2 regions of the Pseudoalteromonas sp. S8-8 genome follow, and region 1 is predicted to be linked to the other one. Evidence: predicted binding sites of a transcription regulator. Region 1 holds the regulator's gene; the other holds the start of a gene.
What was found. The regulator FliA, encoded in region 1, starts transcription of late flagellar genes. The targets are predictions, from matches to a motif close to CTAAAGNTNNNNNNNNNNNNGCCGATA.
Positions count from the first base shown of each region.

Region 1 (4,436 bases):
GAGCCTGGACTTGCAGAGCGACTTCAAGTGTCATTGACACAAGCGCATCAAAATCAAGAAATGGCCGGTGAACCTTCTATATTGCTAACGTCAGGAATGTTACGCACTGTGTTATCTCGTTTTGTTAAGTACACCATTCCAGGATTGAGAGTGATGTCTTATCAAGAGGTACCAGACGAAAGACAGATCAAGATTGTTAGCTCTGTAGGCCAACAATAAGATTTTAACAGGGGTTGAATCATGAAAATTAAACGTTTTTTTGCTAAAGATATGCGCACAGCACTTAAAGAAGTTAAAGATGAGTTAGGTGTTGATGCGGTTATTATGTCAAATAAGAAGCTGGCTAACGGTGTAGAAATTGTAGCGGCAGTTGATTATGACAAAGCAGCCCCTAAAGTAGCAGCGCAACCACAACGTACTGCAGAACCGCGCGCTCAAGCACCACAGCAAAGCATGCATAATTTTGTAAAACCAGAGCCTCAGCGTGCCAAACCAGAGCCGCAAGCAAAAGTGGCTGACAGCCTACAGGCTTTATTAGAGCGCCAATCACCGCGTCCTCGCTCCCCTGAACTTGCATCAATGTTTTCACAATCAGGTATTGATACTACCGATAACTATCAAGAACCAGCTATGGAACAGCGTACTAAAAATATGTTTGCTCCTGAAAATGCAGCGCCAGTTCGTCCACAAACTCAAGCGGATAGCTTAGGTTTTGATGATTTAGACAGCGACTTTGATGATTTAGATAGTCCAGTAACTGCTCGCCAACAAACACCCAATAATGAAAGCGAAGAAATGACAACAATGCGTGAAGAAATGAACGCAATTCGTCAATTACTTGAGCATCAAGTATCAGGCTTAATGCAGCAAGATATGGCGCGTCGCGATCCAACACGCGCTTGCATGGTTGACCGCTTAGTCGGTATGGGTATTGATAAAGAAGTAGCGCAACAAATGGCATGTTTTGTACCTGATGATGTATCTCGTAAGCAAGGCTGGAAAGCGTTGTTAACGATGGTCGAAGATCAAATGCAAACAACCAATAATGAAATACTTCGCCAAGGTGGTGTATATGCGTTAGTGGGTCCAACAGGTGTTGGTAAAACAACAACAGTTGCTAAGCTTGCAGCGTTAGGTGCACAAAAATATGGCGCTGATAAAGTGGCCTTAATAACCACTGATACATACAGAATTGGTGCTTATGAACAGCTTGCTACTTACGGCCGTATTATTGGTTGTGGTGTAAAGCAAGTTAAAGATGCTAATGAATTAGCTGAAGTTTTATATCATTTACGAAATAAACGTCTAGTATTAATTGATACAGCAGGTATGAGTCAGCGAGATTTACGTTTGACTGAGCAGTTAAACACGTTAATGCGTAACCAACGTGTGGATATTCGCAGCTACTTAGTACTAAGCGCGACGGCACAAATTAATGTATTACAAGAAACAGTACGTCACTTTAAAAAAGTACAGTTAAGTGGTTGTATTTTCACTAAGTTAGATGAATCATTAAGTTTGGGTGAGATTATTAGTATTGCGATTCAAAATCGCCTCCCAATAGGGTATCTTACTAACGGTCAACGAGTGCCAGAAGATATTCGTGTTGCAAATGCTGAGAAACTAGTGAAAAAGGCTGAGCAATTATATTTAAAAAGAACAAAAGCACAACATTCAAGGCACCAAGCAGTGGCGCCAAGTACAGTAGGGATGTATGATTAACACAGTATTAGATCAAGCAAGCGGCCTGCGCAAAATGAGTCAAAACAATAACAACGGCGTAAAAGTTATCGCTGTAACCGGTGGTAAAGGTGGGGTAGGGAAAACAAATGTTTCTCTAAATACCGCTATTGCACTAGGGCAACAAGGTAATAGAGTATTAGTGCTGGATGCTGACTTAGGTTTAGCAAACTGTGATGTGATGCTTGGTTTACGTGTAGAGCGCAATTTATCACACGTTTTGTCAGGTGAATGTGAGCTTGACGAGATTTTAGTTGAAGGCCCTGCTGGTATTAAAATTGTACCCGCTACATCGGGCTCGCAAAGTATGGTTGAACTATCGCCATCTGAGCATGCCGGGCTAATTCGTGCATTTAGCGAATTGAATACCGAATTTGATATTTTAATTGTAGATACAGCCGCTGGTATTTCAGACATGGTGCTAAGCTTCTCACGAGCAGCACAAGATGTAATGGTTGTAGTGTGCGATGAACCAACATCAATAACCGATGCTTACGCACTTATTAAAGTATTAAGCCGCGAGCACGGTGTTTATAAGTTCAAAATTGTTGCCAATATGGTCCGCAGTATGCGTGAAGGCACTGAATTATTTGCAAAACTATCTAAAGTTACCGATCGCTTTTTAGATGTTTCAATGGAGCTAGTAGCAACGGTTCCTTATGACGAAAATATGCGCAAAGCAACACGTCGCCAAAAGGTGATTGTTGAGCTCTTTCCAAGTTCGCCAGCCGCTCTCGCGTTTAAAGCGCTGGCGACAAAAGCAGTTAAATGGCCAATACCAAATCAACCATCTGGGCATTTAGAGTTTTTCATTGAGAAACTAGTAAACGGCTAATTATGACAACATTGGTGAATAGAGCTATGGGATATCAATCAACACAAAACTTAAATGTGATTGTTGAGAAACATGCATCACTTGTCAAAAAAGTGGCATGTCATCTAATTGCTCGATTACCACCTAGCGTTCAGCTTGATGATTTAATTCAATCAGGAATGATAGGTTTAATAGAAGCTTCAAAAAACTTTGATGCAACAAAAGGCGCAAGCTTTGAAACCTTTGCCGGTATTCGTATTCGCGGGGCTATGCTTGATGAAATGCGCCGTGGTGATTGGGCTCCTCGTTCAGTACACCGTAAAAGCCGACAAGTTGCAGAGGCAATTACTGGGCTCGAAAGCAGTCTGAATCGCGAACCAACAGATACAGAAGTTGCTGAAAAACTTGAAATTTCACTCAATGAGTACCATCATATTTTAAATGATGTTAATACCAGTAAAGTATTAGGCATAGAAGACCTTGGTGTAGATGAGGATGTTATTACTCCCGTAGGCCAAGATTTAGCGCTAGACAAACCTTTTAATAATGTTAAAAATGATCGGTTTAATGAGTCTTTGCTAAATGCAATAAAGTCATTACCAGAGCGTGATGCGATGGTACTTTCTTTATACTATAACGATGAAATGAATTTAAAAGAAATAGGACATATACTCGATGTAAGCGAATCGCGTGTAAGTCAGATACATGGTCAGGCGATGATTAAGCTTAAAGCTAAAATCAATGACTGGATAAACTAGTAGTAAGTAAACTAAGGTTAATACCTCACTGGGGGATGTTTTGGATAAAAACATGAAAATTCTTGTAGTTGATGATTTTTCAACGATGAGACGAATTATAAAAAACCTATTACGTGACTTAGGTTTCACTAACGTTCAAGAAGCTGATGACGGGTCTACAGCTTTGCCTATGTTACAAAATCAAGTGTTTGATTTTGTGGTTACAGATTGGAATATGCCGGGAATGCAAGGTATTGACCTTTTAAGAGCAATTCGTGCAGATGATAAGTTAAAACATATCCCTGTACTGATGGTAACGGCAGAAGCTAAAAAAGAACAAATAATAGCTGCAGCGCAAGCTGGCGTTAATGGTTATATTGTTAAGCCATTTACGGCTGGAACATTAAAAACTAAATTAGAAAAAGTATTTGAACGCTTAGGCTAATGATGGGGGAGAGGCTTATGTCAGCACCAGCTGCGCCTCAAATAACGTTAGAACAAGCTCGTCAACTCGTCATTTATTTAGAAAACGATGAGCAAGATAAAGCTAATCAGTTGATTTTAGAGACAGCTTCGCAAGAGCAGTCTAAATTATTTGCTGAAGTTGGGAAGTTGACTCGTCAACTGCACGAAGCACTTAAAAGCTTTGAGCTTGATACTCGCTTAACTAACATAACGACAGATGCGATTCCAGATGCTAAAAAGCGGCTTAATTATGTTATAGAAATGACAGAAAATGCGGCTAATAAAACAATGGATGCTGTTGAGGCTAGTTTACCTATAGCTCAGCAACTTGCAGATGAAATATCTCATATCAAACCGACATGGGATCGTTTAATGAGCCGGGAGATTGAGCTTGGTGAGTTTAAACAACTTTGCCATAGTATCGATAAGTTTATGAATAACTCTCATCATAAAACGGATGAGCTTCAAAGCTTAATGACAAATGTACTAATGGCTCAAGACTATCAAGACTTAACAGGTCAAGTTATTCGCCGTGTTATAGAACTTGTTAGAGAAGTAGAAGAAAGCTTACTTCATCTTTTAACAGCGTTTGCTGAACAAGATGACAGTGACAACACAGCGAATAAAGTAGAACAACAAAAAATAAAAGAACCAGTTGCCACACAAACTTTAGCAGGTCC
Region 1 is NZ_AUTR01000022.1:26,997-31,432, reverse strand. It holds gene flhA (flagellar biosynthesis protein FlhA) at 1-219, shown strand, start outside; gene flhF (flagellar biosynthesis protein FlhF) at 241-1,722, shown strand; gene L659_RS0106150 (MinD/ParA family ATP-binding protein) at 1,715-2,575, shown strand; gene L659_RS0106145 (RNA polymerase sigma factor FliA) at 2,602-3,312, shown strand; gene cheY (chemotaxis response regulator CheY) at 3,353-3,736, shown strand; gene L659_RS0106135 (protein phosphatase CheZ) at 3,754-4,436, shown strand, end outside.

Region 2 (4,436 bases), on a different contig from region 1:
GTGATCAATCGTTACGATTCCATCAATGGCTGTGCCTAAAATTGCGTTTAAGCGAGACTCGTCGGCTGACTTTTCTTCAAGTAACATTTTATATCTGACCATGCCATTAAGTACCGCTACTACGCTTGTAATGGCAATCGTTGCAGTTGCAACCGCGATGGCTACAAAAGTGAGCCCAGCAGAAGCATTTGCGTCGTCATATAAAAGAGGAGATGTTGCAACAAAGCGTGTAGATGCCATGCCCATATAATGCATAGCAGCAACAGCAAAGCCTAATATTATAGCGCTGATGGCTCTATTTTGTAGGTATGATAGTTTTGGAAAAAATTTTTCAAGATTAAAGCGGCTATATAACGCTATAAACGAAAGAGCGACGGCAACTAAAATTGAAAGACCAAAGGTCAGTGGGTCATAGCGCAACATTGGGGAAAGCTCCATTGCAGCCATACCGCTGTAATGCATTGTACCAATACCAGCCCCTAGTAAGATCGAGCAAATGCTGAGCACTCTAAAGTTTCCATCACTATTTACAAGTATTGATACCGCATACTGACATGCTAATAAAGCAGGAAGAAAAGAGAGTAGTGTGATTGTTGGATCGTAGCTTATATTAGTACATAGCGAAAAAGCTAACATACCTATAAAGTGCATACTCCAAATACCAGAAGAAAATACAGTTGCTGCAGTTATATTTGCTAAACGTTGATAACGAGGGAATTTAGTCTCTTTTGCTAAATCAATGAGCTTAGTAGTAAAAAAAGCAGCAAAAATGGCTATTAATACAGACATTGAGACTAGAAGAGGGTCGTAAACCCCATTGAGTATTAGGCTTGGATCTTGGTCTGTAATGAAGAAAGCTGATAGCATAACGGCTCGAAATATAATCTTTATTTTACAAGTTTAATCTAATTTACTAATAAATGAACCGTTATTTCTAATCGCGCCATAAAGTGACGAATTTTAAGCAAGTTTATTTATTGTTTTGTTATTGAAGTAAATAAAATGTTTTAACTTTCAATTCAAATAAAACAGACGGCTCAATCTATAGCTTATTATAATAAAGCGGATTAGGAGTTAAGTGCGACTTTATGCTTAAGAGTTTAAAATTGATGGTAATATGGATTATATAAACGGATGCAATATTTAGAGTTTAGGTCGTGTTTGAATATCAATTGAAAAAGAGTACTAGACGTAAAACAGTCGCAATAAAAGTGCATAGTCAAAAGGTAACTGTGTATGCGCCACATTTTGTCGCAAAAAAACACATTGATACTTGGTTATTTGACAAACAAGAGTGGGTTGCAGAACAATTAAAAAAACAATCGTCAATTGATGACACTAAGCAGTACCCCTTTGAATCTAAAAAAATCAGTGTTTTTTCAGAAACTATTTGTTTGAAACTGGACTCAGGCCAAGATTCCAAAGTAACCCCGTATGATGACCACTTACTTATTACAATATCTCCTCGAGTTAAAAACACTAATCAAAAGTATCGACAGCTATTAGAGACTTATTTAAAAGAGCAGCTTATTGCATACATAGAGATGCGTTTAGCGTATTTCTGTACTCAAATGGGTGAAGAGTTGCCAAATGATTTAAAAATAGGTGTTTATAAACGAAAGTGGGGGAGTTGTAATAGCAAGCGAGAACTCACTTTTAATTTACATCTTATAGGTGCTCCTTACCACGCCATAGATTATGTGATTGTTCATGAGCTTGCCCATTTAAAGTATTTAAATCATAGCAAAGCTTTTTGGCAGCGAGTAGAGGCGTTTTTCCCCGATTACAAAACATCATCTAATTGGTTAAAACAAAATGGTATGAGTTTACAGTGGGTGTTTTGATGTTACTGAATATAGGAATATAGGAATATAGGAATATAGGAATATAGGAATATAGGAATAGTAGAGAAGTGGTGGAGGGAGCTGGATTCGAACCAGCGAAGGCTGAGCCGTCAGATTTACAGTCTGATCCCTTTGGCCGCTCGGGAACCCCTCCACACTAATTTTATTGCATTTGGCCCCACTTAACTTAGCGGTAAGAAAAGTGGTGGAGGGAGCTGGATTCGAACCAGCGAAGGCTGAGCCGTCAGATTTACAGTCTGATCCCTTTGGCCGCTCGGGAACCCCTCCAATGCAACGGCGCTGATAATAGCAAATTGCGTATTTAAGTAAAGAAAAAAGCTAAAGAAAATTGAAATAAAGCCGATAAATATCTATCAGTTACCACAATCGGCTAAAGACTATGCAAATAGATGATTTGTTAATCACAGAGAGTCAGTTAAACAGTAGACTCAATAATAGTGTGCATGAAAATCGCCGTGGCGAATTTGCACTATTATTAGCGATGCTGTCACATGACGCACTCGACTTTAGTCAATTTCATTTACCAAAAACTGAAACAGATAATTTAGTTATAGAAGAAGAGGCGTTAAGAAAGCAATTTGGCGCAGGTCCAAAGCAACTTTTAGCCCCTGATGAATATAATATGTTGGTTGGACAATTTAATGCATCATTAATATCTCAAGAAGGAGCGCGCTGTGGTATGACAAGTATTAAGTTAAGACAATGCTTAAGCCCTGAACCACTTGCGATTAGAAATGATGATAAGCATATTTCACTTAATATAATAGATAACTGTGAGCTTGCCGTCAGAAGAAGAATTAAAAGCGAACAAACCCAACTAGCTAATCCCCCTATAGATGCAGCTGCTTTTTACGACAGCCTTAATAATGATGCAATACATCAACCACTTCAACTTATTGCTGTGTGATATATGATTGTAATAATCACCAGTTAATATATGCTTTACAACGGGTCTGCTTTATATATTTGCTAATAATTGATTTAATGAAAAAAAAGCATCCAAAAATTAAATGCAATTGCTATAATGGCGTCAAATGGTATGACATGAAATGCCATTATCATTAAACCAAGGTAATTAGGAACGTAATGAAGAAAACATTCACGCTAAATCACGAGAAAATCAAATACCCTCGTATGGTTGATGCTGCAAAGCACGAAGTGAAAAAATATTTGAAAAGAGAGCGTAATAAAACGCTACCTGAAGATGCTGACTATTGGGCATTTGACTGTAAGTTTGGTAACACAGCTGAAGATGCGCAAGTTGTGCACGTTGCTGAATTAAGTAACCAAATTGGCGAAATTGAAAAGCAAGGTTTGACCTCTTTCTATGTAGAGATTTTAGCTCGACCTGCTCAACGTCAACAGTTAGATTTAGATGATGACGAATAACACTTAATTTAATTAAGTGTTCGAAGTTTTAAAATGAGCCCAAGTGGCTCATTTTTTGTTTTTATGCATTAAAGATTCACCATAAATCATTTTTATTAGTAACTAATAAGTAGAATTTTAATTTATTAACATTTGCATAACAAAATATAGTGATATAGGGTGTGTTTAATTAAAAAAACAAAACAGTTGTACCATGCCTATAAATTACTCTGACCACCAATTGAAATTAAGCTTAAAGAGCTCTAAGGTACTTGTCGTTGACGATCAGCTATTAAGCTTAATTGTATTAAAAAAAATATTATCAGAGCATTTTAGTGTAACAACAACGAGCTGTGGTGAGGATGCGATTGAAATTTGTAAACATAATCCGCCAGATATAATACTACTCGATATTAATATGGAAGGAATGAGTGGTATTGAAACATGTCTAAAATTAAAAAATATATCTGAAACACAAGATATCCCCGTTATTTTTGTAACCTCATCTGAAAATCAAGAAGAAGAGTGCTGGGAAGCCGGAGCTGTAGATTTTATAAAGAAACCAACTAACTCGGAAACTTTATATAGAAGAGTGCGCGCCCATATTACGATGAAACTTCAACATGACTTACTCAATCAAAAAGTATTTCTAGATGATTTAACAAAGGTATTCAATCGTCGTTATTTTGATGCGCATTTTTCTAAAATGGAACGAAGCGCCTTACGAGAAAAAGTCGACTACGCACTATTACTCATCGATATAGACTACTTTAAGCAATACAACGATCTTTATGGTCATGTGCAAGGCGATACGGTTTTAAACCTTGTTGCACAAACTATTACTAATAGTTTGCAAAGGCCAACCGATTTTGTTGCGCGTTACGGCGGCGAAGAGTTTGTAGTTGTTCTACCGCATACAAGCACTGAAGGTGCAATTTGTGTTGCTGATAAAATTAAACAAAATGTGGTCGATTTAGGAATATTACACAGATATTCAGAATATGACTTTGTGACTATTAGTATTGGCGGTGCAACCCTACAACCGTACGTAAATAACAAAAACACCTTGCAGATCGCAGATGAAAAAATGTATGAGTCCAATATGCAAGGCCGTAACCAAGTGTGTTTTTAAGTTTAGCTAGCTAATAAATCACTTTGCCACTTAAAAACACCTTGTAGGTGATAAATATTAAATAAGATTAT
Region 2 is NZ_AUTR01000041.1:11,909-16,344, reverse strand. It holds gene L659_RS0114360 (MHYT domain-containing protein) at 1-867, opposite strand, end outside; gene L659_RS0114355 (M48 family metallopeptidase) at 1,212-1,844, shown strand; tRNA gene L659_RS0114350 (tRNA-Tyr) at 1,914-1,998, opposite strand; tRNA gene L659_RS0114345 (tRNA-Tyr) at 2,048-2,132, opposite strand; gene L659_RS0114340 (VC2046/SO_2500 family protein) at 2,245-2,772, shown strand; gene L659_RS0114335 (DUF6172 family protein) at 2,952-3,254, shown strand; gene L659_RS0114330 (diguanylate cyclase) at 3,448-4,365, shown strand.
Region 2: a site for FliA is predicted at 2,184-2,210, ahead of L659_RS0114340 (VC2046/SO_2500 family protein). Genes of this name have one in related genera too.